DNA from 3 places in the Pseudoalteromonas sp. NFXS53 genome. Region 1 is predicted to be linked to each of the others. Evidence: predicted binding sites of a transcription regulator. Region 1 holds the regulator's gene; each other region holds the start of a gene.
What was found. The regulator sigma-54, encoded in region 1, starts transcription at its own class of promoters, with help from an activator protein. The targets are predictions, from matches to a motif close to GTTGGCACGNNNNTNGNNT.

Region 1 (10,969 bases):
AATTCAATTCGCTCAGCCAGCTAAAGCTAAAGTAGATACAAAAAAGCGACCTGTCCAAGTAGGTCGCTTTTTTCTTTTTAGATAAACAAACAGTATTAATTGTGGCGGCGTTTAATATTCGCACCCAACTTACTTAGCTTATCTTCGATACGCTGGTAACCTCTATCAACATGATAGATGCGATCAACCACAGTCTCTCCTTGCGCGACAATACCGGTCAAAATTAAGCTGGCTGATGCACGTAAATCAGTCGCCATGACCTGTGCACCCGATAGCTTCTCAGTATCACCACAAATCGCAGTATTGCCCTCTAAGCGAATGTTTGCACCCATACGTTGTAATTCAGGCACATGCATAAAGCGATTCTCAAAGATCGTTTCTGTGATTGTTGCACTGCCATTTGCTACCACATTCATAGCAGTAAACTGCGCCTGCATATCAGTTGGAAAACCAGGGTGAGGCATGGTTTTAATGTTTACAGCCTTTAACTCGCGCTGACGCATATCGATGTAAATACTGTCTTGCTGTACTTCAACCAAAGCATTAGCATCGCGCAGTTTTTCAAGCACAGGCTCTAAGCTATGATGGTCTGTGTTCTTACATAACACCTCACCTTTTGCCATTGCCGCTGCGACTAAGAAAGTACCCGTTTCAATGCGATCAGGTAAGATCTTGTGCTCACACCCTGATAGTTGCTCAACCCCTTCGATTTCAATGCGATGGGTACCTGCTCCTGAGATTTTTGCACCCATTGCCACTAGGCATTCAGCAAGATTTACAATTTCTGGTTCGCGTGCAGCATTTTCTAATACGGTTTTACCGTCAGCAAGCGTTGCCGCCATCAGTAAGTTTTCGGTCGCGCCTACACTCACAGTTTCCATATAGATGTCAGCGCCCTGCAGACGACCCGAAGACGTTGCATTAATATAGCCGTTTTCTACATTTATGGTTGCGCCCATTTTTTCAAGGCCGCGAATGTGCAAATCGACTGGGCGAGCACCAATGGCACAACCACCAGGTAAAGAAACTTGGGCTTGACCAAAGCGGGCTAATAAAGGCCCCAATGCCAAAACGGATGCACGCATCTGCTTTACAAGCTCATATGGCGCTAGCACTTTATCAACGGTACTTCCGTCGACTTCAAGATTATCGCCATGCCATTTAACTTCTGCGCCAAGCGTCTTCAGCAGCGCTTCGGTTGTGCCTATGTCACGAAGTTGAGGTACATTCGAGAAAGTACTCTTGCCGTTACCTAGTAAGGCTGCAAAAAGAATAGGAAGGGCGGCATTTTTAGCGCCCGAAATTGTGACTTCACCAGCTAGGGTGGTGCCACCTTGGATAACAAACTGATCCATTGTGGCTCCGTTATTGAGGAAGGATGAATTTACGTTCTCTTTGCCACTCTGTTGGCGTGAAGGCTTTAATGCTTAAAGCGTGAATGGTGCCGTCTTTGATCACATCCATCAAAGGCCCGTAAACTAGCTGTTGCTTTTTAACTCGACTCGCCCCGTCAAAACATTCACCAACTGCAATCACCTCATAGTGACTACCATTGGCTTTAACTATGACTTCTTCTAGTGACAATGCTTCTTGTAATACCGCTTCGACTTGGTTTGTTTCCATCAGATTCACTCAAATAAGTTAGATACCTGACCCAACTCCATCAATTTATGCAGTTGCTCAGGTATATTTTTCAGCTCAAGGCGCTTACCTTGGCGTTGCAAAAGACCTAAAGAGTGAATTAACCAAGCTAAGCCCGCTGTGTCAACCCTAGAAACCTCAGAAAGGTCAAAATATAGGACTGACTGCGTACTTTGTAGCTGTTGGTTAAGAAGGCGTTCATCTATTAAGCTATTTCGGGTTAATTCTCCCTTAATCGCTACCACACCTTCTTGTAGAGGTGAAAACTGCAAATTAGTTGCCATCATCACCTCTGAATTGAACTGGTAAACGGCTCTTTTTATCTAAAAGGTCGATTACATGTTCGATACCTTGTTGACGAAGCACACCATGCAATTCAGTTTGTTTCGCATCAAGTAGTGAAATACCCTCTGCCATCATGTCGTATGCACGCCACTCATTGTCCTTACCTTTACGCACTTTGAAGTCGATTTTAATGTCCGGCTTGCCTGGTTCAACAATGCGGGTTTTTACAACTGCAACGTCATCACCTTCAAAACTACGGGCCTCACCAAACTCTACTTTTTGATTTTTATACTGGGTAAACACACCAGCATAAGTTGCCACTAAATAGCGCTGGAATACATCAATGAATGTTTTAATATGCTCAACAGCCTGCTTTTTCTCAGCTGGATCTGTCATGGTACGTACTTTTTGAATATAGCTACCAAGCACGCGATAAGCTGCATACTTGTAATCTACATATGGCATCAGCTCTTGTTCAACTATAACGCGTAAGTGCTCTTTGTCAGTCGAGATGATACCTTGATCTTTAGCTACACGTTTAAATGTGTTGTCAGCAACCTGCTCAACCATTTTATACGGATCGGTTAAATCCACCTCTGGTGCTGCCAGCACTTGAGCAGACATCACTAAACCTGCAGCAACCATTAAAAATTTCTTAAACATGATTATTCCCCACCTTGGTTAAACAGGAATTGACCAATTAGTTCTTCAAGTACCAACGCTGATTTCGTATCTGTCAGCATGTCACCATTTTTAAGCGCGACACTTTCAACACCGAATAGGTCATCTAATTCAGAACCTGCATTACTTGTCACCTCATTTCCTAAACAGCTTTGCTTCGCTGATTCAGCAGCGATAACAGGAGAAAGACCAAGGTACTGCTCACCTAAAATACCAGATGTTAAAATAGAGACTGAGGTTGTATCAGAAAACTGGCACTCGTAGCTCGCATCAATACTCATATTCACAACAGGTAAAAACTCTTGCGGATGAATGTAAATACTTTCAACACGACCGATCACGACACCACCCACTTTAATTGGTGCACGTGTTTTTAAAGAACCAATATTTTCAAATTTAGCGCTCAGCGTGTATGTATCACCATTACCACTGATCCCTGAGTTTGCGACTTTAAGCGCTAAAATAGCAAACGCTGCCACGCCGAGTGCGACAAATAAGCCAACTAAAATTTCTATTTTCCGTGTATTCATAATTTCTCAAAACCCTTAACTTGAAAACATCACCGCTGTTAATAAAAAGTCGAAACCTAAAACGGCCAGCGACGAATGAACAACTGTTTCTGTGGTCGCTTTACTGATCCCTTCTGATGTAGGAACACAGTCGTACCCTTTGTAAAGCGCAATCCATGTCACGATCAGTGCAAAAACGAAGCTCTTGATCATGCCATTTAAAATATCTTGCTGGAACGACACCTGAGACTGCATGATTGACCAGAAGCTGCCTGAATCGACACCTAACCAATCAACGCCTACTAAGTGCGCACCAATAATTGCAACTGCTGAAAATATCAGTGCCAACAGCGGCATACTGATAAAGCCCGCCCAAAAACGCGGTGCTACGACCCTTTTAAGCGGATCAATTGCCATCATTTCCAGACTTGATAACTGCTCGGTTGCTTTCATCAAACCAATTTCGGCGGTTAATGCACTGCCCGCTCGACCGGCAAATAATAGTGCAGTTACAACCGGACCCAACTCTCGCAGTAGACTCAGTGCAACTAAAGGACCTAAGCTGTCTTCAGCGCCGTACCCCACTAACACGGTATAACCTTGTAAAGCCAGTACCATACCGATGAATAAACCCGACACCATGATGATCAATAATGATTGATGTCCTACCATGTAAAGCTGCTTAATTAACAGCGGCGTGCCTTTTTTAAAATTAGGCATGCTAAGTAAGGCGCCCAATAACATTCGTGTTGCACGCCCTAATGAGGCAAAACGACTCAGAGTTTTATGGCCTAATGCTTGTAAAAAATCCATTATTGCTGCGCTCCTAGTAACAATTCATCTTCGTAAGGCGCAGCTTTAAAGTGGAAAGGCACAGGACCGTCTGATAACCCTTTTAAGAATTGCTGCACCAGTGGTGAACTATGTTGCAACATCTGCTCTGGCGTGCCCGTACCAATCACGCCTTGCTCAGCAATAATCACCACATGATCAGCAATACTCAGTACTTCTGTTACATCATGCGTTACGATTAAAGAAGACAAACCTAATACTTGATTAAGCGACTTGATCAGACGTACCAACACGCCCATTGAGATAGGGTCTTGTCCTGCAAACGGTTCATCGTACATGATTAGTTCTGGGTCAAGCGCTATTGAACGAGCCAGTGCTGCACGTCTTGCCATACCCCCAGATAATTCTGACGGCATTAAATCTCTGGCACCACGAAGGCCAACAGCTTGAAGCTTCATAAGCACAACAAGGCGAATTAGCTCTTCACTTAACTGCGTATGTTCTCTAAGAGGAAAAGCGATGTTGTCGAATACTGACATATCTGTAAAAAGCGCACCGCTTTGAAAGAGCATACTCATTTTCGTACGGGCTTCGTAAAGCTCAGCACGGGTCATCCCCGGTACACTTTGCCCTTCAAAAGTAATATCGCCACTATCTGGCTTTAATTGACCGCCAATAAGACGCAACATGGTGGTTTTACCAATACCACTAGGGCCCATAATTGCGGTTATCTTCCCCTTTGGTACCGAGAAACTCATGTTCTTATAGATGGTCCTATCACCTCTGGAGAAAGTTACATCCTTGATTTCGATAATTGATTGCGACAAGTCGCGCTCCATATTCTGGTTCACCAATTTGCATATCATACTTTTTTTTGGTTTTAGTGTGAAAAGAGAATTCGTAAAATTTTGTAAGTGATAGATACAGCTCTGCTTTAGTAATAGCTCACTTCTATGAATAAAGCTTTTTACCTAGCGTTTTGTTTATACTTTTTTTTATGCTTTTGATACTATTTGCCGCAATTTTGTTTTCCTTGTTGGCATATTCTTTTTATGATTTTATCTTTCATCATTTTGATACTTGGTTTTGCCGCGTTAGTTTGGAGTGCGGACCGTTTTGTCTTTGGCGCGGCAGCATTGGCAAGAAATTTCGGTGTACCTACATTAATCGTAGGTTTAACTATAGTAGCAATGGGCTCATCGGCTCCGGAAATGATGGTTGCAGCGCAGGCTGCTTTTGCAGATAAAACAGATACCGCAGTGGGTAATGCGGTGGGCTCGAACATCGCCAATATATTACTAGTATTAGGTATTACCGCACTATTGCGCCCACTGTCTGTTGGCTCAGGCATCTTAAAACGCGAAATGCCATTACTTGTTGTCGTGTCTTTAGGTGCTTGGTTCATCGTCAGTGACAATCACTTTAGTCGCACTGAAGGCCTAGTTTTATTTGCTGGCTTTATCACTTTTCTCGCAACCTTACTCATTTTAACCAAACGCTCAGGCAACCAAGACGATGACCCTTTAGTTGCTGAAGCATGTGATGAAGTACCGAATGATGTACCAACCAACAAAGCGGTTTTATGGTTAGTCGTGGGTATGATCATGCTTCCTATTAGCTCTGGTTATCTTATTGATGCAGCCGTTGATATAGCCAAATATTTTGGTATGAGCGACTTATTAATTGGCCTGACAATCATAGCGGTTGGTACCAGTCTCCCTGAATTAGCAGCCTGTATTGCTGGCGTATTAAAAAATGAAGATGACCTAGCAATGGGCAACATTATTGGCTCAAATATTTTTAATATTCTCGCAGTACTTTCTATTGCGGGGATCTTAAACCCAGCAGTTATCGATGCAAACATCGCACAACGCGACATTTACATTATGCTAGGTGCGACGCTCATCTTAATCGCGATGAGCCTAAGCCTTAAAGGCACTCGCCGCATCAACCGCGTTGAAGGGGGCCTACTTCTTGCCGCGTTCATCGGGTACATGTATTACATTATTTAGTTGTTGGAGTGCACATGACTGCTGAACAATTTACTAAAACGGCTTTAAATGTCATCGATATTGAAAAACAAGCCATCGATGAAATTACACAATATATTGATGAAAGCTTTGTTAAAGCATGCCAAGCTGTTTTTGACTGCCAGGGCAGAACCATAGTCATTGGTATGGGTAAATCAGGGCACATAGGCAACAAAATAGCTGCAACGCTCGCCAGTACAGGCACCCCTGCTTTTTTTGTTCACCCTGGTGAAGCAAGCCATGGCGACCTCGGTATGATCACCAAAGACGATGTGGTGTTACTGATCTCAAATTCAGGAGAGACCAGCGAAGTCGTCAATATTATTCCTGTTATAAAGCGCATTGGTGCAAAAACCATTGCCATGACTGGCAATCCTAATTCTTCAATGGCTAACCTTTCTGATATTCATTTGTGTATTGCGGTCTCGAAAGAAGCCTGCCCACTGGGGTTAGCACCAACAGCGAGCACGACGGCCACACTGGTCATGGGTGATGCACTTGCCGTTGCCCTACTAGAAGCGCGTGGCTTTACTGCCGATGATTTTGCACTCTCTCACCCTGGTGGTTCACTCGGTCGACGTTTATTACTGACCTTAGATGACATCATGCATCAAGGTGAGCAAATGCCAATCATCGAAACGGGCAAACTTATCAAAGATGCGTTATTCGAAATTTCGAGCAAAGGCTTAGGCATGACTGCAGTTATTGATGAACAAGGTATTTTGGCCGGTATTTTTACCGACGGAGACTTACGCCGTATTATTGAACAAAAGCTCGATTTGCACAGCGCAAAAATTGATGATGCAATGACTGTTAATTGCACAACGGCTAAAGCCGATATGCTCGCAGCAGAAGCATTAAACATTATGGAAACCAAACGTATTAATGGCTTAATTGTGGTTGATGAAACTAATCGCCCAATTGGCGCTCTGAATATGCAAGACTTATTAAAAGCAGGAGTCATTTAAATGCAATTTGCCGACTTATATCAGCCAATCAGCGAAGATGTGGTATCTAGAGCGAAGCAAATTAAGTTGCTTATTTGTGATATTGACGGCGTATTCTCTGATGGCCGTATTTACCTTGGCAATAATGGCGAAGAATTAAAGGCATTCAACACCAAAGATGGCTTTGGCATAAAAGCACTGATCAATGCTGGAGTTGAAGTTGCCGTCATCACCGGTCGCCATTCACAGATTGTTCAGCAACGTATGACTAGCTTAACAGTAAAGCATATTTACCAAGGGCAAGAAGACAAGGTGAAAGCCTACGAAGAGCTGAAAGCAAACCTAAACCTGACAGATATCGAGATCGCTTACATTGGTGACGACGGTCCTGATTTACCAGTGATGGAACAAGTGGGTTTTGCTGTGGCCGTAAACGATGCACACCCAATTATTCGCAACCTTTCACACTACACGACTTCGCTGCCTGGTGGATTTGGTGCTGTGAGAGAGTTAACTGACTTGCTTATGTTGTGTCAAGGTCACACACTCGGCACATCAGGAACAAGCGCATGACGGTCAACCGCGTCATATTATTAATTATTTTTGCACTGACCATGTATTGGATATGGTCACCGTATTTTGATCAACCTAAAAAGCAAAGCTCGACTGAAGAAGAGAGCATAGCCACGCCTGATTATGTTGCTACAGATCTAAAGCAAACCAAATATTCTGAAGCCGGCATACGAAATTACTTAGTTGAAGCAAATAAAATGGAGCTTTATCAGCAGCTCGGTTTTAGCCACTTTACATCACCGACATTCACCCTGTTTAATGGCCCTCAAAATTGGCAACTTTCATCCAATGAAGCCACTTTATATGAAAATAACATGCTGATCTTAGAGGGAGATGTTAAAGCCCTAAATTTAACTGAAGGTGCAATGATAAGCCAAATCAGTGCAGACCATATTCAAGTTGATATTACTCAGCGCAGCATGCGCTCAGATCTACCCGTAGAAATTGTGGGCCCTCATTTAAATATAAAAGGACAAGGCCTCAATGCCGACCTCAATACTGAAATTATTGAGCTCATTAACCATACGCGAACCATTTATTATGACCAATAAACTACTTCTTTCACTGCTACTACTCGGCTTTTCTAACTTTACTTTGGCTGAAACAGCTCCTATGTCACAAGTATCAATTAAAGCAGGTAAGCAGCAAGCACAATTAAAGACAAACATTGGTATCTTTGAAGAAAATGTTGAAATCATTCATGGCAACCGTGAAATTTATGCAGATAGATTAGAAGTACATCAGCGTGAAGAGCTCGGTGAGAACAAACAGCTTTTAGTCGCAACAGGCAAACCAGCTCGCTTTATCGAAAAGCAGCCTGATGGCACAGTATTAAGTGCCAGCGCAGAAGAAGTCAGGTATGACGTTGCAAATCGACTGCTTACCATCAAAGGCAAAGCCGAAATCAATCAAGCAGGTCAAGTTATCAAGGCTGAAGCAATTATTTATGACATCGAGAAGCAACTGATCAGTGCTGAGCAGAATGAACAAAACAAACAACGTGTACACACGATTTTAGTGCCCGAGAAAAAGGCATCAAAGTCTAACCCTGAACAAGGTCAATAAGCATGAGTGTGTTAACTGCCACAGCCCTAGCAAAAAGCTATAAAGGACGCCAAGTCGTAAAAAATGTCAGTTTGAGTGTGGAAGCTGGGAGCATTGTTGGTCTTCTCGGCCCTAATGGCGCAGGTAAAACCACCAGTTTTTACATGATCGTTGGTCTTGTGCCTAGCGATAAAGGTAAAGTCACCATAGATGACGAAGATATCACTTTGCTACCTATGCACAGTAGAGCACGTATGGGCATAGGTTATCTGCCTCAAGAATCTTCCATCTTCAGAAAATTGACTGTGTATCAAAATTTAATGGCAATTTTAGAAACGCGTAAAGACCTCAATAAAGTACAAAGAGAACAAACCCTAGACGACCTATTAGATGAATTTAATATTCAACATATTCGGGACAGTCAGGGCATGGCTTTATCAGGTGGTGAGCGTCGCCGAGTTGAAATTGCTCGCGCTTTAGCCGCAAACCCTAAATTTATTCTTTTAGATGAGCCTTTTGCTGGCGTTGATCCGATTTCGGTGTTAGATATAAAGAAAATTGTTGAGCATTTAAAAAACCGCGGCATTGGTGTCCTCATTACAGATCACAATGTAAGAGAAACCCTTGATGTTTGTGAGAAAGCTTATATTGTTTCACATGGTGAATTAATCGCGTCAGGTACGCCTGAATCAGTTTTAGCTGATCAAACCGTAAGAGACGTCTACCTAGGTGAACAATTCCGTCTATAGTTAAAGCAAGACATAATCCAAATAACAAAAAGGATTGTTAGAAATACATGAGGCAATCGCTACAGCTGCGCATGGGGCAGCAACTAACCATGACACCACAATTGCAACAAGCAATTCGCTTACTGCAATTGAGCACACTAGATCTACAGCAAGAGATCCAAGAAGCGCTGGATAGCAACCCTTTACTCGAAGTAGATGAATCGGAATTAGAGCCAAGTGCTGATGGCAATGATTCAGACAAAGCGACCAAAGATGCTGATTCTATCGAGCAACTCTCTAATTCTGCTGATGATGGTCACGGTGATGAACCGACCAGCGATTACGAACTCGATAGCGATGCCGCACTGAGTAAAGACACTGTCAGTGACGATCTCGCTATGGATGTGACATGGGACGAGTACATGAGTGCAGCACCGAGCACCAGTAGCGGCCCAATGCCTGAAGACGAAACTGTTTATCAGGGGGAGACCACTGAAACATTACACGAATATTTAATGTGGCAATTAGAACTCACGCCATTCAGCCCAACCGATAAAGCCATTGCCGTTGCCATTGTTGAAGCCGTTGATGATGCAGGTTTGCTTACTGTTAGTACCGAAGAACTCCTAGAAAGCATTAATGAAGGTAATGACGAAGAGCTAATTGAACTTGACGAAGTTGAGGCTGTATTAAAGCGTATTCAACTCTTTGATCCTGTAGGTATTGCAGCTCGCTCATTACAAGAATGCTTATGTATTCAACTCAACCAGTTTGATGCTGATACGCCTTTCATTGCTGAAACAAAAATGGTGTTAAGCGAGCATATTGATCTACTGGCCAGCCGTGATTACCGCACTATCATGAAAAAGACCAAGCTCAAAGAGCCTGAGTTAAAAGAAGTGATGACACTAATCCACAGCCTTAATCCTAAACCTGCTGCCAGTATTATTCGTGAAGAATCTGAGTATGTTATTCCTGATGTGTCAGTGAAAAAGGTAAAAGGTCGCTGGGTTGTTGAGCTTAATCCAGAATGTATGCCTAAAATAAGGGTTAATGATCATTACGCAGCAATGTCACGCTCAGTAAAATCAAGCACTGACAGCCAATTCATTCGCTCTCACCTACAAGAAGCTAAATGGTTTATTAAGAGCTTAGAAAGCCGTAATGACACTTTAATGAAAGTTACTAATTGCATTGTGCAACAACAACAGGCATTCTTTGAACATGGACCTGAGGCAATGAAGCCTATGGTTTTGAATGATGTTGCTGAGATGGTCGAGATGCACGAGTCTACCATTTCTCGTGTCACCACTCAGAAATACATGCATACACCCCGTGGCATTTTTGAGCTGAAGTACTTCTTCTCAAGCCACGTAAGCACTGAAAACGGAGGTGAATGCTCATCGACTGCGATTAGAGCATTGATCAAAAAGCTAATTGCTGCAGAAAATACTGCTAAGCCATTGAGCGACAGCAAAATTGCAGATATATTGGCAGAACAGGGAATCAAAGTGGCACGTCGTACAATTGCAAAATACCGCGAGTCACTCTCTATTCCACCGTCAAATCAGCGTAAGAGCTTGATTTAAGACGTAAACCAAGAGAAGGAAAATGCTTATGCAACTAAATTTAACTGGTCGTCACGTAGAAATCACAGATTCATTAAGAGACTATGTAAACACGAAGTTTGCAAAGCTAGAAAGGCATTTTGATCACATAAACAACGTTCACGTGATCTT
Region 2 (10,969 bases), on a different contig from region 1:
CAAGTTCACGTGCTCATACATTGATGATCTTTGATGCGAGCAAGTTCCAGGCATTATTCTTTGACAAATCACAACCAAAAGCTGAAGTTTATTTAACCGATAAATTACATCGGAACTTAATTACAGACTTGTCATTGGGCGAGCCTTTTTATCCAGACCAAGGTGAAATTGCACCATGGCAAGACGGGGTTATATTTTATAAAAGTGAAGCATCGCGCTCGCTTGATGTCGTTATGAGTGTGTCTGAGCAAGGCTTTGCAGAATCTATTATTTATAGTCTAGGGCTAGAATTTAGTTTCATTTTATTATTTATTTTAGCAACTTACTTTCCCTTGCACTGGCTTTGTGAACAAATATTTGTAAGACCATTGAAGGAGCTTTTCTCATTTATTCAGCAGCCCGAAAATCACTCCAATACTTATATTGTGCCTAAGCTTTGGCTGTCTGAATTTAAACAAATTAAAACCATTCATCAACGTCGCGCACAGTTATTTTCAAGGGTAAAAGAAGATCATCAAACGCTCACTGATCAACTCCAACAGAAGCAGAAGTTTCTGGAGCTTGCAGGGCAAGATAAAGAGCGACAAAGTGCAGTATTGAAAGGGGTATTAGATGCGGTGCCAGATGCCATTTATTATAAGAATACAGATGGCGTATTGATTGGCTGTAATAGATCTTTCGAACGCTTGCTCAAAACAAGTAAGCTAAACTTGCTTGGCAAAGACTTTAATGATTTTGACGAACATTTCCTTGCAATAACGGATATCGAAGCAAAAGTTGTAGAGCAGCACAAACCCTTATCTCAACAAATGAGTGTCGAGAATAGTACTTACTTTGTTACGGTCGCGCCTTTTTTCAGTGAACAACTAGGTGTAATGGGGTGTGTCGGGGTTTTACGTGATATTACTGAGCACCAAAAAGCACTGCAATCTTTGCAAGTGTCTGAATCTAACTTTAAATCTGCTATTGAGTATGCACCTAATGGGATCGCGCTTGTAAAAGTAGATGGCACTGTAATGATGTTAAATAAGGCCGCTGAGCGTTATTTAGGGTGTAGTAATAAACAAGGGCAGCACGTATCTACACTATTTGGTTATGAGAATTATCAGCAAATTTCTCAGGTATTAGAGCATTTATCAAAGCACAAACAGTCTGTTGATCAGCTGAGTTTGACACAATCTGGAAACTATCCGTTTCTCGATTTGCGTGTGTCTTTGGTATGCGACAGTGAAGAAATGCCAAAGTATTTTGTGATCCATATTCAAGATATCACAGAAATTACTACGTCAAGGATGGAAGCCGAAAGAGCCACACTAGCCAAAAGTCGTTTTATTGCCAACTTAAGCCATGAAATCAGAACCCCACTCAATGTTATTATTGGGCTGGTTGACATGGTAAAACGGGCTGTTACAGAGAAGCAGCAGCAAAGTCGCCTAGACACTGTCACGCATGCCGCTGAAACCTTGTTAGAGATGCTGAATGATATTTTGGATTTTGCCAAAGTTGAAAGTCATGAAGTGAGCATAAAAAATAACGACATTATTGTTAGTGAACTCTGTGAAAATCTTCAAGAGTTAATCGAACCGTTGGCAAACAAAAAAGGGCTAGCAGTTTCATTTAAAGTTGATGAAGATGTATGGCCTTGTTTATATGGTGATAAACAAAAGCTTACGCAAATTCTGTTGAACTTATTGAATAATGCTGTGAAGTACACACAAAAAGGCACGGTTAGCTTTGCGCTGAGTCTCACTAACTCTGATGCTGAGACACAAACCATTCAATTTTCTGTTAAAGACACAGGCATAGGCATTAAAGAAAGTGACCAAATAAAACTATTCGATGCCTTTACCCAAGTTGATGATAGCCTGTCTAGAGAACATGAAGGAATAGGCTTAGGGCTTGCCATAGTAAAACATGAAGTTGAGTTATTGGGGGGCGAAATCGCCTTACAGAGTCAGTTAGGTAAGGGCAGTGAATTTTACTTCTCACTCACTCTGAATAAAAAGCTGTCCTCAGATGTAAAAGTCGCTAAATCGTGTGTATATTTTGGCGTAGCAGTGCCTAATTTACTTGAAGATTTTGGTATATGCACAATACAAGAAGCGGATGTACTGCCAGATAATAGTCGTTATTTGATTGTTGAAAAAGGCAGTTTACCTAAGTTACCACTTACTCTTTTGAGCTCAATGACAGGCCTTAGACGCATTTATGTGAACCAAGCAGAGCCGCAAGTAAACGACATAGATTTGGCAGACATATCTTTGCACTGTGAAGAAGGGGCATTTCTTCAATCGTGCTTATCAGATATATTTTTCAAACCTCAAGAAGTGGCAGTGTTACCTGAGTCTCTTGAGTATGAAGCTAATAATCCAAAGCCTCAAAGCGGTTATCAAGGTGCATTATGTTATGTGGTCGATGACAATGACATAAACTTAGAAATCGCTAAAAATTTATTGCAGCAATTGGGCGTCAGTGTTGTTGTCAGTCAAACGGCAAAAGATATTTGTGATGCGGTCGATAACCTTAGGCCCGATATTATTTTTATGGATATTCATATGCCAGAAGTCGATGGCTTCCAAGCAGCAAAGCAACTCAATGATTATCAGTATTTAAATGAGATCCCCATTATTGCCCTAACTGCAAATACAGAAATCTCTTCTCAACAAGAATATTTGCATTCTTCGATGCAGGGATATATTAATAAACCTGTAACCATTGAAGAGTTAGAGAAAATATTGGTTAAGCATGTAAAGCCACAACGTAAGTTTTTTGACGAAGCTTTTGCGCTTCAGCAAATGATGGGTGAAACCACATTTTTAGATAATATGATGGTAAAGTTTCTTGAGATGTGCGAGAAATACATAGCGCAATTAAAATCAAATGTAGAGACTAAAGAAATGATTTTATTAGCGCATAGTATTAAAGGGGCATCAGCTGGGTTAGGGTTTGAACAATTAGCAGAAGCTGCGAAACAGCTAGAAGCAGAGTTAAAGCAACAACAAAAATTAGTAAACCCTAAGTTAGTCGTTGAGCTTGAAACGCAATTAATAAAAGTACAAGCGTTTCTGAAAAATAGAGCAAGTGGGTGTTAAATGGCAAAAAGTGCGCATATTTTAATCGTAGATGACGATCCGCTTAATCGTGTCGTATTAGAGAACACCTTGTCTGATGAGTACAGTATCTCACTGTGCGCAAGTGGTGAACAAGCGGTCAGTTTTCTAGAATCCAATACGGTTGATTTGATTATTTCAGACATCCGTATGCCAGGTATGAGTGGCTATGACTTGCTTGAAAAGTTAAAAGAAAAGCAGAGTACTTATTCTATTCCATTCATTATTATCTCTGCGAGTAACAGTTACAACGATGAAGCTAAAGGGCTTGAAATGGGCGCAATGGACTATATTACCAAGCCATTTAGTCCAGTCATTGTAAAAGCAAGGGTGAAGAATCACTTAGCGATTAAGCAAAAGAATGATTTACTCGAAAAGCTGGCTGCGATTGACGGTCTAACAGAGATCCCCAATCGTCGATTATTAGACGAAACTTTAGCCAGCTATTGGCAGGATTGTTCACAAAGCCATGAGCCCTTTTCTTTATTCTTAGTCGATATAGATTATTTTAAAGAATTTAATGATAACTATGGTTATGCAGCGGGTGATGAGTGTTTAATTAAAGTCGCCCAAGCTTTGAATGAGAGCAGTCATATATATGATGGTTTCGTTGCTCGATATGATGGAGTGCGATTTGCAGCGCTACAAAAGGGTAAAAATAAAGAGCAAATCTCACTGTTTGCAAAACATATGCATGATGTTATTGATGCGTTGAAAATCCCTCATAAAAGCTCGCCAATTTGCGCTCATGTCAGCATTAGTATTGGCATAGTAAACATAGAGAAGGATTTTAATGGTAGTGATCAGGATGTATTGAAGATTGCTGATGACGCGCTTGTGAAGTCACATATGCAACAAGAAAGGGTAACAATATTAAGCCGTTAAAAGAGTTTAACGGCTTAATGAAATACTTATAAAATTTGCAGTAGTGCTGATTGACCAAAACCAATTAGCTTTTCATCCTTAAACACCAGTGGCGTGCATTCGTCTTTTGTTACTTTGCCATCAGAGTGTTTGCTGTTTGTTGCAAAGTAAATCACTTTGAAAACACCTTCATCTTTTTTCACTAACTCTGTAAAGTCAGGTGTTGGGAATTGACCAAGTACTTGGTTGTAGTCGGCACCTAAGTCTAGGCTCGCTATAGTTTTACGGTTTTCTTCTTGCTGATACTGCCAGCGATTACCGTTGTGATTTGACGCCCAGCCTGGCTCAACGCCATCATCAGAAACAGCCACAATACAGCCTGAAAGTAATGGTGCACTTAGCGCAGCAACAAGTAATAATTTTTTCATTGTAGATTTCCTTAAAAATTCGTTTCAGATAATTTGTTCTTATTAGAGCAATATTGTTGCCAACTTTAAAAGTCTTTATTTTACAATTGCCTGTTGTTTTTTATACAGATTTTTAAGTGTTGACCCTTCTAAATTTTAGGGTAATTCACCAACTTTTAGCTAATTACACAACAACATTACTGTCTCTGCCATTGTTAAAGTTAACAATATTATTTGCGATTTCTTTCACTAATCGTTCAATAGATTCTTTCGCCGCCCAAGCTGTATGTGGGGTCAGTATTAAATTGTGACCTTGATAATTGGCAAGGGGATTGTTTGCTTGTGCAGGTTCAACAGATAATACATCAAAGCCTGCTCCTGCAATTTGGTTATTTGTCAGAATTTCAACTAAAGCCGCTTCATCAACTATACCGCCTCTGGCTGTATTGATCACAAAGCTGGTAGGCTTAAGCAAACCTAAGGTTTCCCTATTGAATAAATTTCGGGTCTCATCATTAAGCGGGCAATGAATAGATAACACATCGGCCACCTTTAACGCTTCGATGAACGCTGTTCGGCCAGGGCGAATATCAGTAGCGTTCGGTCTTTCAGCAATAATGACCTGTGCGCCAAATGCTTCAGCAACTTTGCCAACCGCTTGTCCTAAGCTACCATGACCAAAAATCACAAAGTTTTTACCCGACAATTCAGTGATCGGATAATCAAGACGACAAAACATATTACTTTGTTGCCAAAGACCATTCGCACAATCTTGCTGGTAGCGGTGAATATTAGTCATTAAGTTGCCAAGTAGAGTAAAAGTATGTTGCACGACTGATGGGGTTGAATAACCCGCGACGTTACAAACACGAATGCCCAATTCTTTAGCCGCATCAAGATCAATGTTATTAGTGCCAGTCGCAGCAACACAAATGAGTTTTAGATGAGGCAATTCAGCTAAGGTTGTAGCGTCTAGCACCACTTTATTCGATATTACAATGTCTGCATCTTTACAGTGAGTAAGTACCTGCTCTTTGTTCGTGTTTTGATATGTAACCAATTCACCAAGAGCCGACAAAGGTACTAGGTCAGTATTGGCGAGTGTGGCGGCATCAAGTAAGACAATCTTCATAAATTTAATCTGCTCTGTTGACCTTGGAGTTTACTCAAAGGTTTATAATGTGCTTAATAAGTCGGGAGTGTAAGATGAAAATAGGCGAATTAGCAAAGCGTTTAGATATTAGTAAGGATACTTTAAGGTATTACGAAAAGCATGGCCTACTGAGTTTTAGTGAACGCAGTGAGTCAGGTTATCGTATTTATGGTCCTAAACATGAAAAACAAATGCAGTTTATTTTAAGAGCAAAAGCAGTCGGATTTAGCCTTAAAGAAATTCAAGAATTGCTAGCAATTAAGGTAGAAAAGCAACATCACAGCTGTGGCGAAGTGAAACAACTCACTTTGCAAAAAAGACAAATTGTTCGTGATAAGATAGCTGAATTACAGCGTTTCGAAAAATCTCTATCATTGTTGGCAGATGCTTGTTGTGGCGGCTCTGAGCTTGCGACTGGCTGTTCAATTTTAACTACCTTGGAGGCAGCGGATGACATTGTTATCTAATTTCTGGTCTTTATTTTTAGTTTCAGCCCCTTGGTTAATGTTGGGGTTATTACTGGCAGGCCTTTTAAATATCTTCATACCTAAAAACTTTTTACAAAAGCACTTAGGCAAAGAAGGTGTGTGGACGACCATTAAAGCGGCTTTAATTGGTGCGCCAATGCCTTTGTGTTCCTGTGGTGTTATTCCTGCTGCGGTGGGGCTCAGAAGGGCTGGTGGCTCAAAAAGTGCCACCACGGCGTTTTTAGTGTCTACACCAGAAACTGGCGTAGATTCGGTGTCAGTGTCTTATGTGTTACTTGGGCCATTTATGGCGATTATCAGGCCAATAGCCGCTGTGTCGAGCGCGATAGTGGCGGGTTTATTGGTTGGCAAAGAAAAAGGGTCTGAAACAAAGAACTTAGATAAAGAGATTGAAATTGCTGCATCTGAAAATTCAGTATCTATGAGTACAAGCTGTTGCGCTCCTAAGCCAGGTGATGTTGAGGATGGCACAGATAAGCAGACAAGTTGCAGTAGTAAAAAAGCAGAAATAGTAACAAAGCCAAAAGCATCATGCTGCTCAATGTCATCTGATGAAGTGACTTTAAAGAAAGAAGAAAAACCCGCGACAACAAACTGTTGTGGATCGAAGAAACTAGAAGAGCAATCAAGCTGTAGTAGTCAAAAAGCAGAAACTGTAACTGGTACAAAAACAGCTTGTTGTACAACATCATCAGATCATGTCACCGTAAATAGTAGCGAAGCGTTACTTGAAAAAACGACAAGCTGTTGTGATACAGAGCTCCCAGCACAGCCTGTGAACAACGGATCATCGTGTTGCGAAAGTAAAAAAGATGAGCAGCAAGCAGCGTCTTTCTTCTCCAAGATAAAACAAGCCGTTCACTTTAGTTGTAATAAGCTACTTAGTGACACTATGGGGTGGCTGATGATAGGACTGTTTTTCGCTGCGCTAGTACAAACTTATGTACCGACCTCATTCTTGAGTCAATGGGGCGATGGCATATTGGCAATGGTTGTGGTGATTTTGGTGAGTATACCTATGTACATTTGTGCGACGGCTTCTACACCAATTGCTGCAGGCTTATTAATGGCTGGTGTATCACCGGGAGCCGTATTGGTATTTATGTTAGCAGGCCCTGCAACCAACATTGCCACTTTGGGTGTGGTTGCAACCGAGCTAGGAAAACGAGCCGTGAGCGCCTACTTAACAGGTGTGATTGGGGTGGCGATTACTTTTGGTTTTTTAACCGATTATTTAGTCGAGCAGTTTGGCTTTGAAGTTAATCCAGCCCATGGCATGGAACATGAGCTAATGCCGAGTTGGTTAACTCAAGGTTTGGGGGTGATATTGTTGATTTTAATGTTGCGTTTAGTTTTGATATCGTTAAAACAACGAATGAAATGATGGGCTTATCTGGTCGGAGTTGATAACCTTAGCATCCGACTGATTAGCAAGATAAAATACGACGTTTTTTTTACCCAGTAACAATGAGTAGTTTTGTGGATAAATACGCAGATATAAGACCTTACAATGATGAAGAAGTCCCAGCCGCGCTGTCTCGTCTTCTAGAAGACAATGACTTTATTGATGTTATCGCCAAGCATAATGCGCCAAGTTGGTTAAATAAATGGCCTTTCATTGCAAGACCTCTAGTGCGTAGCCAACTACGAAAGAAATGGGGCAATATCGCAACCGTTGAACAAGTTCAGCAAGAAGTAGCGGGCTATTTAGAGTTATTAATCAAGCGTACAACCAGTAAAGTGACTTTTTCTGGTTTAGAAAAGCTCGATAAATCTACCCCGTACTTATTTATCTCAAACCACCGCGATATTGCTTTAGATCCAGCCATCATGAACTGGGGCTTGCACTCGCATAATATGCAAACGGTGCGTATTGCTATAGGCGATAACTTATTACAAGTGCCTTATATCAATGAGCTCATGCGTTTAAACAAGAGCTTTATCGTTAAGCGCTCAGTGAAAGCACCAAAAGAAATGCTCAAAGCATTGAGCCAGCTTTCTGCTTACATCTACGACTCTTTAGATACGGGTAATTCAATTTGGATTGCACAAAAAGAAGGCCGAGCCAAAGATGGTGTGGATCAAACTGATCCTGCGCTTTTAAAAATGCTGCAACTGCAAGGTCGTCGTTTGAAGCTGTCTTTTGAAGACTACGTAAAGCAGTTAAAAATCGTTCCAGTGTCGATTTCTTATCAATACGAGCCTTGTGCCGTTGCTAAGGCCAAAGAGCTTGTTCATAAAAAAGCCCATGGTGAGTATGTAAAAGCTGAAGGTGAAGACATAGAGAGTATCATTGAAGGTATGCGCTCAGACAAAGGTCATGTTCATGTTTCGTTCGGTTTGCCGATAACAGAAGAGTGTGATACACCGGAAGCGCTGGCAGCCAGTATTGATAAACAAATTATCAGCCAGTATTACTTACACTCAACAAATTACATTGCAGGTGGCCAAGAAGAAACGGTGTCTGCAGAACTTAAGAGTGAGTTTCAAACTCGACTTGAGACTATTCCAAGCGAATTACACCAACAGATTTTGGCTATGTACGCAGAGCCTTTAAAGCGCAAAGGCGAATTTGTCTAAACATTATTTGATTGACGGAAGGGAGCTTTTGAGCTCCCTTTTTTATTGCATGCTTAAAGCTCGAACTCTGATCTTTCAATTTATATTGTTGACAACAGAGGGTTAAAAAATCTAAAAATAGATTAAATACCATACATTTTTAACTTTTGTTGATGGAACAAATCGAGATTTTTGAGATCCCCAGTCCATGTAAGGGGATCTGCCAGGTCAATAATCGCGGCTACTGTAAAGGTTGTTATCGCAGTAGAGAGGAGCGTTTTGCTTGGAATACATTGACCGATCAACAAAAAAGAAAAGTGATAGCCTTGTGCCAGCAACGCTATAAACGCTATCTAGCCAGTAAGAAAAAATCATCTGATGATCAAAGCGAGCAGCAAACTCCGTTTGATTTCTAACATCTTTTTTGTTTATAAATTATGTTTACTCTTTAATTCGCGCATTTTACCTGATTGTTTAAACTGTAGCAGCGTTGCAGACAGTGCAGGTACTAGGTGTTGGTGTTTCTTGTGAAGGTAATGGTATACATATTGTGAGTCTAAGGTTGTGAGCTTGATGCCAGAGTTGTGCAGTTTTTGCATATAAGGGTCTAAATAAAAACCGATGACAAGCGCCGCAGACACTTGTTTTTGCATCAATAAATTCAATAGTGTCGAAACACTTTTCACTTTATAAAGCTGACCCTTATATGGGGTAGACTCAAGATACTTGGCTGCTGCAGGATAAGTCGAATGGATAACCAATGAAGGCATATCAGACAAAGTACAGTCGTCACAAAAGCTGATTAAATTGAGTTTAAAATCTAATAATGGTGTATCAAGACGTAATAGATTCTGATAGGTGTTACTTAAGCCTGATATTTTAGCTAATTGTCCGTCTAACACCCCTTCATTAGCGGCTACAAGCGCACTGTCTCGGTTAAAGTCTATTAGCTCAACTTCAACCCCTATTTCTTTATAGGCGAGTGATATCAGCTCCACAACATATCTTGATTGCGCAGTATCAGCAGGGCGATTAAAAGTGAGTTTATCTGTGCTAGCTTGAATAAATGATGAAAAGAGTAACAGCAAAAATATACTTCTGTGTACCAAAAACAAATTCATTCCTTAAATATCTTATTTCACTGTTTTGTAAAATATAGCGAACTATAGCTAAAAATAGTATGGTACGCAGTCTGATTATTATGTATTTAATTTAGTGAAGCCGTTATGAGTTACAACTTGTGCAACCTACCTAGACAAGAAAAATACCAAATTCAACTCGATTACGAAGCCTCATTTTGGGCTTATCAAATCAAACGTGGTAAGAATTCTCGTGAAACGATTTACGATACTATCAATAATCGCCCACTTTCGGAACAGCAAATCTTAAAGCAAAAGTTTGAATACTACCTCAGCATGATGTTGGCAGGTTAACCTCCATGAAGGTTGAGCGCTTAGAGCAAATCGCCATTCCTTTGGTGAATAAGTTTTATCAAGCTCATAATGTTCGCGGTCGTGCTAACAAACAAGATGAAGTGTGGGTAGTTAAGAGTCAATCTATTGTTGCTGCGTGTCGTATTCAAAATAGAGCGGGCGAGTTATTTTTATCGACTTTGTTTGTTGCTGAGGCGTATCGCGGTCAAGGTATTGCAAAACAAATCATACTTAAGGTTTTATCTCAGCACACTCAGCCCATATTTACCTTTGCATACGCTCACTTAGAAGGGTTTTACCGTGCTGTTCAATTTACCTGTGTCGAAGCCTTACCAGAAGAGTTAGCGTGTATGCTCAACGCTTATCGACAGCAGGGCCGCAATATCATCGCCATGAAGTATCAGCCCTAGCGGCTATTAAGGAAGGAGATAACATGAGGCTAATAAGCATTGTCATTTTTTGGATATTACTGGTATGCAGCAGTGTCGTAAATGCTAGCGTTAGCCGCTTATCTCCTGCAGAAGGTTTATCACAAAGTTACGTAAATACCTTGTTACTTGATAGCCAAGGCTTTTTATGGCTTTCGACAGAAGCTGGCTTAAATCGATACGATGGCTATCGAGTACTCAATGTGTCAGGTCCAGAAGGGGTACTTGAAGAAGTCGTTCTAAATCGAATCTATCAAGATTCTCAAGAAAGGGTTTGGATAGCGACGCAAAATGTGGGTTTTTTCAGCTACGACGTGAAATCAGACAGTTATAGAAATTACTTTCCAGCCCCAAAAACGGAAGAAGACTATGTCAATTTTTCAATAAACCAAATTTTAGAAAAAGATGATAACCATATTTGGTTAGGCCGTTTTGATAATGTGGCTTTAATGCAGGTTGATACGGGCGAAATTGTTGACCAGATCCAGCTGCCTGTTTTAGAACAACGCACTTTTGTTAGGGCGTTG
Region 3 (10,969 bases), on a different contig from region 1:
CTCGGATATTATCAAGCATCATTAATGCTTCAGGCTTTGATTTCGGGTAGTAATAGATAACTAAATCGAGCTCTTCGAGAACAGGCAAACTATGACCAACATGACTAGTTATGCCTTTGTGTTTTTGTGAGTCTTGATGATCAGCCACGTTGTAGCTAAAAGCGTGAATATCGCTATTTGGGTTTAATTGCTTTAACTCGCGAAGAAAGCCGTCGCGCATGGTGTTAATCACTAAAATGCGTTTGCCTGTCAGTTCTTCTTCGTTACGAAGAAGCAATAAACTTGGGTTTGCTAATCGACTCATAAATACTCTATTTAAAATCTCTACTTTAATTTTGCGAAAAGGCAAAATTATACTAATCCTGTTCATTAAGAATTACTGAGGATAGGTATTAACCTAATACCATTAAGATAAAAGAGCCATCAGGCTCTTTTATCTAACTAAACATTAATCCTAAAAATTAGAATTTACTTTTAGTTGCTACGTTTGAACATTAAATCCCAAACGCCGTGACCTAGACGATGGCCGCGTTGCTCAAACTTAGTCAGTGGACGATTGTCTGGGCGAGGCACATAATCTTGTGTCTCAGAGATATTTTCGTAATCAGGTGCTGCAGTCATTACTTCTAGCATATGCTCTGCGTAGTTTTCCCAGTCAGTTGCCATGTGGAACACGCCGCCAATTTTTAGCTTTTGGCGAAGGCTTTCAACAAACTCTGGCTGCACAATACGGCGCTTGTGGTGGCGCTTCTTGTGCCAAGGATCAGGGAAGAATAACTGCATGGTTGTTAGGCTACCATCAGCGATGCAATCAGCAAGTACTTCAACAGCGTCATGTTCAAATACGCGCAGGTTCGTTAAACCCGCTTCGTCGGCTTCCATTAAGCAGGCTCCAACACCTGGGCGGTGCACTTCAATACCAATGAAGTTTAAATGCGGCGCGTTCTTAGCCATTTCAACTAACGATTTACCCATGCCAAAACCGATTTCAAGTACGACATCGTTGTCGTTGCCGAATACTTGAGAGAAATCTAGTAAGCCTTGGCTATGCTCTAAGCCCATACTTGACCAACATTTTTCAATGGCAGCAGCTTGCCCTTTTGTTAAACGGCCTTCGCGCTTTACAAAACTACGGACTTTGCGGATGTATTTACCTTCATTTAGAGCTTCTTCTAAATTGGCTTTACTCGATTCGTTCATAATCAATTCTGTGCTGTAAAAATGGGCGCATATTATCCCTGTTCCACGGCCGAAGTACAATACTTGACTGGATATAAAAGGCCTCTACACTGTGCGCCGAGTAAAGTAATCATAGTCGTGGTGATATGCAGGTTTCAAAACAGCAAGCCAAATGGTTTGCCGAGCAAGTAGTAGAGTGGTACCACCTTCATGGTAGAAAGACCTTACCTTGGCAATTGGGCAAAACGCCTTACAAGGTATGGGTGTCGGAAGTGATGTTGCAGCAAACACAAGTTGTTACTGTGATCCCTTATTTTGAGCGTTTTATGGCGCGTTTTCCGACGATTGTCGATTTAGCTGATGCACCAGAAGATGAAGTGCTGCATCATTGGACTGGGCTCGGTTATTACGCCCGAGCACGTAATTTACATAAAACAGCAAAAATTGTGCGTGACCAATATGCGGGTAAGTTTCCTGAAACTTTTGAACAAGTTCTCGATTTACCTGGTATAGGCCGCTCGACTGCAGGCGCGATTTTGTCGCTTTCACTAGGTCAGCCGCATCCGATTTTAGATGGTAATGTAAAGCGTGTCCTAGCTCGATTCTTTATGGTTGAAGGCTGGTATGGGGTTAAAAAAGTAGAAAACTTACTTTGGTCCTTAAGCGATACCATCACGCCAAAAGACAATGTCACTGAGTTTAACCAAGCCATGATGGATTTAGGCGCTAGCCTTTGTTCACGTAGTAATTTTAACTGCGAAGCGTGTCCGTTAGTAAGCCAGTGCCAAGCTTATGCAAACAACCAAGTTAAAGCCTTCCCTAACTCTAAACCGAAGAAAGAAAAACCAAAAAAGCAGGCGTATCATTTGATAATTAACGCAGATAACAAGGTGCTAATGGAAAAGCGTCCAAGCTCGGGCATTTGGGGCGGTTTGTTTGGCTTCTTTGAGTTTGAGTCATTACAAGAAGTTGAGGCCTTTATTGCTCAGCAGGGTTTAAAAGGAAAAGTACAATCTCTAGAATCATTTGTGCATATTTTTACTCACTTTGAACTGACGATACATCCGCAAATTTTAAAGTTAGATTCTATTCCAGATTGTGTTCACGACAATCCGCTTATTTGGTTTGATTTAGCAGAACATCCAGAAGTTGGGCTTGCAGCACCAACGAAAAAGTTAGTTAAACTCCTAGGCACAATGGGGTAGACTAACGTCATTAATCGAGCATTTAATTAGGTGATGAACTATGGCACGCACAGTGTTTTGTCAGAAATTACAAAAAGAGGCTGAAGGCCTTGCTTTTCAACTTTATCCTGGTGAAGTGGGTGAAAAGATTTTCAATAATATCTCTAAAGAAGCTTGGCAACAGTGGCAGCATAAGCAAACTATGCTGATCAATGAAAAGCACCTAAACATGATGGACCCAGATCACCGTCAGTTGCTTGAAGAGCAAATGGTTGGTTTCTTATTTGAGGGTAAAGAAGTAGAAATCGAAGGCTATCGTCCACCTGAGAAATAATCTTTTTAATCTTTATCTAAATTTAAAAAGCCCCGCAAACTTGAGTGTGCGGGGCTTTTTATTTGTTTCTTATTTTCGGGGCTATTTGCTATTAGTGAAGAATACGTGCTCTGATAGTACCTTCAACTGCGCTAAGCTCTTTCAGTGCCACTTCAGAATGGTCGGTATCTACATCAATAACAACATAACCAATTTTGTCGTCGGTTTGTAGGTACTGAGCTGCAATGTTGATGCCGTGCTGAGCAAATGCTTGGTTAATTTGTGTAAGTACACCTGGTCGGTTGACGTGAACGTGTAACAAACGGCTTCGATTCGCAAGCTCAGGTAGCGATACTTCAGGGAAGTTTACCGCGCTTAGTGTAGAGCCGTTATCTGAGTATTTAGCCAGTTTACCTGCGACTTCAATACCAATGTTTTCTTGCGCTTCTTGTGTCGAACCACCAACGTGTGGCGTTAAGATCACGTTATCAAATTCGCGCAGTGGAGAAACAAACTCTTCATCGTTAGATTTTGGTTCTACGGGGAATACGTCGATTGCAGCACCAGCTAGCTTTTTATCTCTTAGAGATTCTGATAGTGCATCAATATCGACCACTGTACCGCGAGAAGCATTAATTAAAATCGCACCTTGCTTCATCACTTCAAGCTCAGCCATACCAATAAGGTTTTTAGTCGATGGTGTTTCTGGTACGTGCAAACTTACCACATCGGCGCGCTGTAAAAGTTGCGTTAGGTTTTGAATTTGTTGAGCATTACCTAAAGTGAGTTTGTCTTCAATGTCGTAAAATTCAACTTTCATACCGATGTTTTCGGCCATAATGCCAAGTTGAGTGCCGATGTGACCGTAACCGATAATACCTAAGGTTTTACCTCGGGCTTCATAAGAGCCAATAGCTGATTTGAACCACTCACCACGGTGAGCCATAGCATTACGCTGTGGAATGCCACGAAGTAATAAAAGAATTTCACCTAGTACGAGCTCTGCAACTGAACGTGTATTTGAGAATGGCGCGTTAAATACCGCAATACCACGCTCTTTAGTCGCTTGCAGGTCAACTTGGTTTGTACCAATACAAAAGCAGCCTACCGCAACCAGTTTTTCTGCTGCATCAATAACGCGTTGGTTTAAGTGAGTACGCGAGCGAATACCCACAAAGTGAACGTCTGAAATACGTTCAATGAGTTCATCTTCAGGTAAGGAAGTCTTAACATAATCAATGTTGCTATACCCATTGCGCTTTAGGGTTTCAACTGCGCTTTGGTGTACGCCCTCTAACAACAGTATTTTGATCTTTTCTTTTGCTAAAGAAACCTTACTCATGACTCATTCCTATTTTACAATTTTAGGACCTTCTGGTGTCCCTGTGATAACGATGTCTGCGCCGCGCTCAGCAAATAAGCCGTTGGTAACTACGCCGACGATTTGGTTAATTTGTTGTTCAAGCTGCTTTGCATCGTTGATCTCTAAACCGTGAACATCCAAGATCACATTACCGTTGTCAGTGATCACGCCCTGACGGTAAACTGGATCGCCACCTAGTTTAAGCAGTTCTCTTGCCACATAACTGCGTGCCATAGGGAGCACTTCAACTGGTAGTGGGAATGCACCCAAAGTCTCTACATGTTTGGTGTTATCAACAATACAAATAAATTTATCAGCTACTGCTGCTACGATTTTTTCACGGGTTAATGCTGCGCCGCCGCCTTTGATCATGTCATTATGTGCATTGATCTCATCAGCACCATCAACATACACGTCTAGCTTAGCCACATCATTTAACTCGTAAACTTCAATGCCTAGTGCTTTTAACTTTTCAGTAGAAGCTTCTGAGCTAGATACTGCGCCTTTAATGTCATCTTTAATGCTGCCTAACGCATCAATAAAATGATTTACCGTAGAGCCTGTACCAACACCTACAATCGTGCCTTCTTCTACAAACTCTAGTGCAGCCCACGCCGCTGCTTTTTTCATTTCGTCTTGAGTCATTTCAGTTCCAAGGTTGTTGTCAAAAGTTGTCAACGCAAGTATACCGAAATCGTAGGCAAAGTGACGTGTTTTAAGCGTTTAACGTTGAAGTTTTACCACTGGTAAAACTTCGTCGGTGTTAAAATCTGCTGTAAAGGCACATCCCATGCTTCTATTGGTAAGCTTTCTACTTTCTGACAATCATGAGCAAGGCCAATTAACTTAGGCTTTTCACGTTGTTCAGCATAGTGCTTTGCCAATGTTCTATCGTAGTAGCCGCCGCCCATTCCAAGTCGATTTCCTTGCTCATCAAATGCAACTAAGGGCATTAGCAAAATATCTAATTCAGGAAGCGGGCAAATTTGGCTGCAATTCAGCTTAGGTTCCAAGATAGCATAGCGATTAGCCACCATGGGTGAGTTTTCTTCATATTGCTGGAATAGCAATGAGGTGCCGTTGAAAGGGTGAATTATAGGTAGGTAAACTTGATGTTTTTTAACCCTAAGTTCTTGAATTAGCTTGTTTGTGTTAAGTTCACCATCATTGCTTAGATAAAGCCCTATTCTGGCCTTTTTAGGGAGGTTTATGTGTTGAGAAAAATTAATAGTTAAATTTTCTTCAGCTTGTTTTTGAAATGATGGAGTTAGATTTCTTCTAGCTTCGCGTACTTTTTTTCTGATTTCAGTACGCGATATTTTCGAATTATGAATTTTACTCATATTAAAAGGCGACTAGTTCAGGAAAAGCAAGTGCGATGGCTAATATGATCAACAGAATGATGAGTACAACACCAAGACCATATTGCACTTTTTTACTGCGCTTAGGGGGGGGATCAAGTTCAAGTTCATCAAATAGGTCGTCTTCTTGCCAATCATCTTCGACTTTATTTTCTTTCACGATCTCTTGTGAAGGTAAACGTTGCTCTAATTCTTCTAAGCGTTCTTCGATCCGAATAAGGCTAGAAGTAATGTAATCAAGGGCTTCTAGAATGCGTTCATCTTTAGAGTTTTGAATTGAACTGACGCTATTTGCATTGCTCTCAGCTGATTGCAGCTTGGCATGTAAGCCGAAACTGGCCAATAATTTTACTTGTTTAAGGCATTTGGCTTTTTCGCTGGGGGCAAATAAAGATTTGCCTTGCGTGAACGCTGTGATTTTTTGTGGCGTTGTTTTAAGTTTTAAGCTGAGCTGCTCGATGGCGGCTGATTCACTCACGCTGCTATCGAAGCCGGCAAATACAACACGGTATTTGTCAGTCATGGAAACATCCTTAAATTCGCTAATGCTTTGAGTATACCCAAATTTTAAAGACATGCGAATGAAGGTGGGGCCTTATAAGCAAGATATAAGGCCATGGTATAAGTTTTTAGTACTTAGCTGATTTGCCATTCGGTAGGGCGTTTTGAATAAATTCACGTAAGTCTTGATTCGATTGCTCTAAATCAGCACGACGTAAATACATCATATGGCCTGAGCGATAACCTTTAAAGCTTAAACGGTCACGCATTTTTGCACTTGGGTCGAGTTGCCACATTGTATATTTTGCATCGAAATAATTGGTTGCACCGTCATAGTATCCCGCTTGCACTAACACATTAAGGTAAGGGTTTTGCGCCATGGCTAAACGTAGTTGCTCACCGGTGTTGTTATTACTGCGATCCCATGGATGAACCGAGCCAAACATATTGTATTTAATATCGGTTTTGTAGTTTAACTCTTCACGTAGATAGTAATTAATGGCTGGTGTGAAAGAGTGCAGCCATGAGGTTAGCTCTGGCCAGTAATCAGGGCGACTGCCAGCATCGCGTTTATCAATACCTAAATAACGAGAGTCTAAGCGGCCAAGCGTTTGACCTCTGTCTCTTAGTAGCTCTTTCCAAAAAGCGCTGGTCGGAATATCTAAATTGTTCTGAGCGACAAAGGTTTCTGATAAACCACTGAACTTAGCAACTTGCTTAATTGTTTGTTGCTTTTCAGCATCGCTGATAAATGCACCTTTTGCCAATGCTGGTAGGTATTGATTAATGGTGTAAGATTCAACTTCGTCTAATACATCTAACAAGTCTTTATTTTGTAGCTCTGGCGCTAACGCTTTGTGGTACCAAGCCGCCGCCGCATAGTAAGGTAAGCGATTCGCAGCCTTTACAGGGCCTTGTCGTTTAATGCCAATATCGGTAGGCGAAACCAATACTACGCCATTTAAGTACATCCATTGGCTGTTTTGTAGCTCGTGAGCAAGACCTGATACACGTGTAGTACCATAACTTTCACCAATTAAAAACTTAGGTGATAAAAAGCGGTTGTTGCGATTCACAAAAGTGTTTAGCCATTCGGCGAGATATTTGATATCAGCATTTACACCAAAGAAGCGCTTTTTCTGCTCTGCCTTACTAGGCATTTTCCCATCTTTGTTTGGTAAAACACGCGAATAGCCAGTATTCACTGGGTTTACGAAAACAATGTCAGCTACGTCTAAAACTGAGTAAGGGTTGGTTTGTACACCGTAAGGTTGAACCGGATAACCTTCAGTATCGATATTTAGAGTTTTAGGGCCTGTGTAAGCAATATGCATCCACACTGACGCAGAGCCAGGGCCACCATTGAATGAGATTAGCAGTGGGCGCTTACTTAAATCTTTAACGTCGGTTTTCTTGTAGTAGGTGTAATGTAGGGTAGCAACTGGATGACCTTCTTCATCCCAGACAGGCTGAGTTCCTGTGGTCGCAGTGTAGTTAATTCTTTCACCAAGAATCTTAGTTTTATGTTTTGAGACAACTTGGTTGTCTATGTCGATTTGGCGGCTATGTTCACTTGCATTGACCGCATGGCTTATCAGCAATGCTGCACTGATGATGATGGTTTTTAGTTTCATTTTTTGATGTCCTCCGAAACTAAATAATGTTCTGCTCTTACTGAATATGCAAAGTTTATGAGTCCAAGTATGGACAAATTGAGATGGGTGTAAAAATGATTGAAATTTATGCACCAGCTCAGTTCAATTTGCATAACTACGCACTTAATTGGTGCATTTTATCTAATTTTAAATGTTCTTAAATTGTTAACTTTATGTATTTTTTAAAGTTTTAATTTTGGTATAGAGCTTGATTATTCATTGCCAACATAACGCATCACAATGTCGAAGGGGGCAATATGAAAATGATCAGCGCTATCATCAAGCCATTCAAACTTGATGAAGTCAGAGAAGCATTATCGGAGCTAGGTGTAGAAGGTATGACGGTTGTTGACGTAAAGGGTTTTGGTCGTCAACGCGGTCACACTGAGCTTTACAGAGGTGCTGAATATCAAGTTGATTTTATTCCAAAAATCAAAGTTGAAATCGCAACACAAAGCGAAAACGCAGAGCGTATTGTTAACACCTTAAGTGAAGTCGCTCGCACCGGAAAAATCGGTGACGGTAAGATTTTTGTGTATGACCTAGACCAAATTGTACGTATCCGTACTGGTGAATTCGACGAAGAAGCGATTTAGGAGCAATAACAATGGAAAACAGCATCATAGAACTCAAGTTCTCTTTAAATACTTTTTACTTTCTGATCTCTGGCGTATTGGTTATGTGGATGGCAGCGGGTTTTGCCATGCTTGAAGCGGGCTTAGTTCGCTCAAAAAACACCACTGAAATTCTAACAAAAAATATCGCGCTCTATGCCATCGCTTGTACTATGTTCTTGCTGGTGGGTTATAACATTATGTACGTCGATAATACAGCTGGTGGCATAGTGCCGAATTTTGGCGCGCTCATTGGTAGTGCCGCAGATGATGCAACTCATGCATTAGAAGCTGATTTCTTCTTCCAAGTTGTATTTGTGGCAACGGCAATGTCAATTGTATCAGGTGCAGTTGCGGAGCGAATGAAACTATGGGCTTTCTTAGCATTCACCGTTGTTTTAACAGGCCTAATTTACCCAATCGAAGGTTTCTGGACTTGGGGCGGCGGTTTCTTATCTGAAATGGGTTTTGTAGACTTTGCAGGTTCTGCGATTGTTCATGGTGCAGGTGCGGCAGCGGCATTAGCGGGCGTATTACTGCTAGGTGCTCGTAAAGGTAAATATGGTAAGAACGGTGAAGTTTATCCAATTCCTGGTTCAAATATGCCACTTGCAACACTAGGTACGTTTATTCTGTGGATGGGCTGGTTTGGTTTTAACGGTGGTTCCCAACTATTCATTGCAGATAAAGCGAATGCGGTTGCTGTGAGTCAAATTCTTGTGAATACCAATGCTGCGGCAGCGGCAGGTGCGATTGCTGCACTACTAGTTTGTAAAGTGCTTTGGGGTAAAGCAGATCTCACTATGATTTTAAATGGTGCATTAGCGGGTCTAGTTGTAATCACGGCAGAGCCAGCTTCACCATCACCGATTCTGGCAGTACTGTTGGGTGCATTAGGTGGTTCACTGGTGGTATTCAGTATCGTGTTCCTTGATAAGGCTAAGATTGATGACCCTGTAGGTGCGATTTCTGTACACGGTACCTGTGGCGCATTAGGTATCATGTTAGTACCACTTTCAAATGGCGATGCGAACTTTGTGACACAGTTAATTGGTCTAGTCAGTATCTTTGCTTTCGTATTTATCGCTTCTTACATTGTATGGGCTATCTTAAAGTCAACAATGGGTATTCGAGTTGGCGAAGAAGAAGAGTTGTCAGGTATGGACCAACATGACTGTGGTGTTGATGCTTATCCGGAGTTTGTTACGGTTCGCGGTCAATAGTTGTCAAAGTTTCAATTTGCACACAGTGAGTGAAGAACAAATATCAGAAGTATCGAGTTAAGATTTACTGAGTGGTGTTCATGTGATGAGAGTTACTCACTGTGTGCATTTTGAAAACTGAATAAAATCAAGCCTAACTTAGCAATGAGTTAGGCTTTCAGGTCTTGTTAATCTAAGGTAATCTATGGTGATTAAATTGGCATTAACCATTCGTGAATAAAGGCATGGCCGAAAAAAAGACTCCTACCCCAAAATCGTCTACAAAAAAAGCAACACCGAAAAAAAGCGCTGCGCCTAAATCGAAAAGCACAAAAAAAACAACGAATAAAACTACAAAACAGTCAAAAGGTAGATTTGCTCAATTCAAACAAAGAACCTTGCTAGGACTTTGGCGTTTATTTTGGAAAGGCAGTATCGCAGTTATCGCGGTGTTAGCGTTTTATGTGATTTACCTTGATGCCAAAGTGACTAAGCAATTTGAAGGGAATAAATGGCAGTTGCCGGTGCAGGTCTATGCCCGAACGATGGATTTCCGCCCTGATCAATATTTGTCAGAAAAAGAAGTGCTTTGGGAATTAAAGCGCTTAAATTATTCAGAAGTAAATCAGCTTAGTCGCACAGGTCAGTATGTGGTTGAAGGGCGAACTATCCGTATTTATCGACGCGCTTTTGAGTTTTATGATGGGGTTGAGCAAGGCAAAGTATTTACCTTAAATTTTGCCGGTAAAAAATTAGCCAGCATAGTCAATGAGTCTGGTAGGCGAGTGCCTAAAGCTCGATTAGAGCCCGTACAAATAGCTCGTATTGGTAATGACTCAAAGCAAGACAGAGAGTTTGTTCCTCTCGATAAATTTCCCACTATTTTAAAAGATGCGTTACTGGTTGTGGAAGATAGAAACTTCTATGAACACCATGGTGTATCTGTTATGTCTATTCTTAGAGCGCTTTATACCAATATTAAAGCTGGAAGAACGGTGCAAGGTGGCAGCACATTGACTCAACAGTTAGCTAAAAATTTCTATCTAACTCGAGAACGAACTCTTACGCGTAAGATCAATGAAGCCTTGATAGCGATGATCTTAGACTTCAGATATAGCAAAGATGCCATCTTAGAAGCTTACTTAAACGAGGTGTATTTAGGGCAAGCATATAATCAAGGTGTGCATGGTATGGGGCTGGCTGCAGAGTTTTACTTTGCAAAGCCTGTCGATGAGCTTGAGTTTGACCAAATTGCGCTATTAGTGGCTATGGTCAAAGGGCCTTCTTATTACAACCCGAGACGTTACCCTGAACGTGCCCAAGAACGACGTGATCTGGTACTCAGGCTGCTAGCTGAAAATGGTTACTTAAGTACCAATGAATATCGTCAGTCACTTGAAAGGCCTATTAAAGTTGAGCCCTTAAGCCGTGACCGACAACAAAATTACCCAGGTTACCTAGAGTTGGTAAATCGAGAGTTAAAGGAGTTGTTACCTGATCAGCAAGTCATTAATGCTGGTGTGAGGATATTTACTTACTTTGACTTGCAAAAACAAGCCGCGATGGAAGAGTCTGTACGCAAAGGTTTACCTTATCT

Region 2: a site for sigma-54 is predicted at 4,448-4,466, ahead of AC1HJP_RS06920 (DUF3192 domain-containing protein). Genes of this name have one in related genera too.
Region 3: a site for sigma-54 is predicted at 7,752-7,770, ahead of AC1HJP_RS14665 (P-II family nitrogen regulator). Genes of this name have one in related genera too.

The regions. Positions count from the first base shown of each region.
Region 1 covers NZ_JBWVBR010000015.1:19,285-30,253, reverse strand. The annotation lists gene AC1HJP_RS15395 (trypsin-like peptidase domain-containing protein) at 1-2, shown strand, start outside; gene murA (UDP-N-acetylglucosamine 1-carboxyvinyltransferase) at 96-1,355, opposite strand; gene ibaG (BolA family iron metabolism protein IbaG) at 1,366-1,623, opposite strand; gene AC1HJP_RS15380 (STAS domain-containing protein) at 1,629-1,928, opposite strand; gene AC1HJP_RS15375 (MlaC/ttg2D family ABC transporter substrate-binding protein) at 1,915-2,589, opposite strand; gene mlaD (outer membrane lipid asymmetry maintenance protein MlaD) at 2,592-3,137, opposite strand; gene mlaE (lipid asymmetry maintenance ABC transporter permease subunit MlaE) at 3,153-3,932, opposite strand; gene AC1HJP_RS15360 (ATP-binding cassette domain-containing protein) at 3,929-4,747, opposite strand; gene AC1HJP_RS15355 (calcium/sodium antiporter) at 4,961-5,920, shown strand; gene AC1HJP_RS15350 (KpsF/GutQ family sugar-phosphate isomerase) at 5,935-6,906, shown strand; gene kdsC (3-deoxy-manno-octulosonate-8-phosphatase KdsC) at 6,907-7,458, shown strand; gene lptC (LPS export ABC transporter periplasmic protein LptC) at 7,455-8,009, shown strand; gene lptA (lipopolysaccharide transport periplasmic protein LptA) at 7,999-8,523, shown strand; gene lptB (LPS export ABC transporter ATP-binding protein) at 8,526-9,251, shown strand; gene AC1HJP_RS15325 (RNA polymerase factor sigma-54) at 9,299-10,819, shown strand; gene hpf (ribosome hibernation promoting factor) at 10,848-10,969, shown strand, end outside.
Region 2 covers NZ_JBWVBR010000004.1:142,458-153,426, forward strand. The annotation lists gene AC1HJP_RS06910 (PAS domain-containing hybrid sensor histidine kinase/response regulator) at 1-3,092, shown strand, start outside; gene AC1HJP_RS06915 (GGDEF domain-containing response regulator) at 3,093-3,995, shown strand; gene AC1HJP_RS06920 (DUF3192 domain-containing protein) at 4,022-4,402, opposite strand; gene AC1HJP_RS06925 (D-2-hydroxyacid dehydrogenase) at 4,566-5,513, opposite strand; gene zntR (Zn(2+)-responsive transcriptional regulator) at 5,588-6,001, shown strand; gene AC1HJP_RS06935 (SO_0444 family Cu/Zn efflux transporter) at 5,985-7,406, shown strand; gene AC1HJP_RS06940 (1-acyl-sn-glycerol-3-phosphate acyltransferase) at 7,502-8,602, shown strand; gene AC1HJP_RS06945 (DUF1289 domain-containing protein) at 8,755-8,997, shown strand; gene AC1HJP_RS06950 (substrate-binding periplasmic protein) at 9,010-9,702, opposite strand; gene AC1HJP_RS06955 (DUF3283 family protein) at 9,808-10,014, shown strand; gene AC1HJP_RS06960 (GNAT family N-acetyltransferase) at 10,020-10,424, shown strand; gene AC1HJP_RS06965 (EAL domain-containing protein) at 10,448-10,969, shown strand, end outside.
Region 3 covers NZ_JBWVBR010000014.1:13,072-24,040, forward strand. The annotation lists gene AC1HJP_RS14620 (methyltransferase) at 1-304, opposite strand, end outside; gene trmB (tRNA (guanosine(46)-N7)-methyltransferase TrmB) at 475-1,200, opposite strand; gene mutY (A/G-specific adenine glycosylase) at 1,326-2,384, shown strand; gene AC1HJP_RS14635 (oxidative damage protection protein) at 2,425-2,697, shown strand; gene serA (phosphoglycerate dehydrogenase) at 2,789-4,018, opposite strand; gene rpiA (ribose-5-phosphate isomerase RpiA) at 4,028-4,684, opposite strand; gene AC1HJP_RS14650 (5-formyltetrahydrofolate cyclo-ligase) at 4,777-5,382, opposite strand; gene AC1HJP_RS14655 (hypothetical protein) at 5,384-5,923, opposite strand; gene AC1HJP_RS14660 (S10 family peptidase) at 6,030-7,535, opposite strand; gene AC1HJP_RS14665 (P-II family nitrogen regulator) at 7,814-8,152, shown strand; gene AC1HJP_RS14670 (ammonium transporter) at 8,164-9,393, shown strand; gene mrcB (penicillin-binding protein 1B) at 9,618-10,969, shown strand, end outside.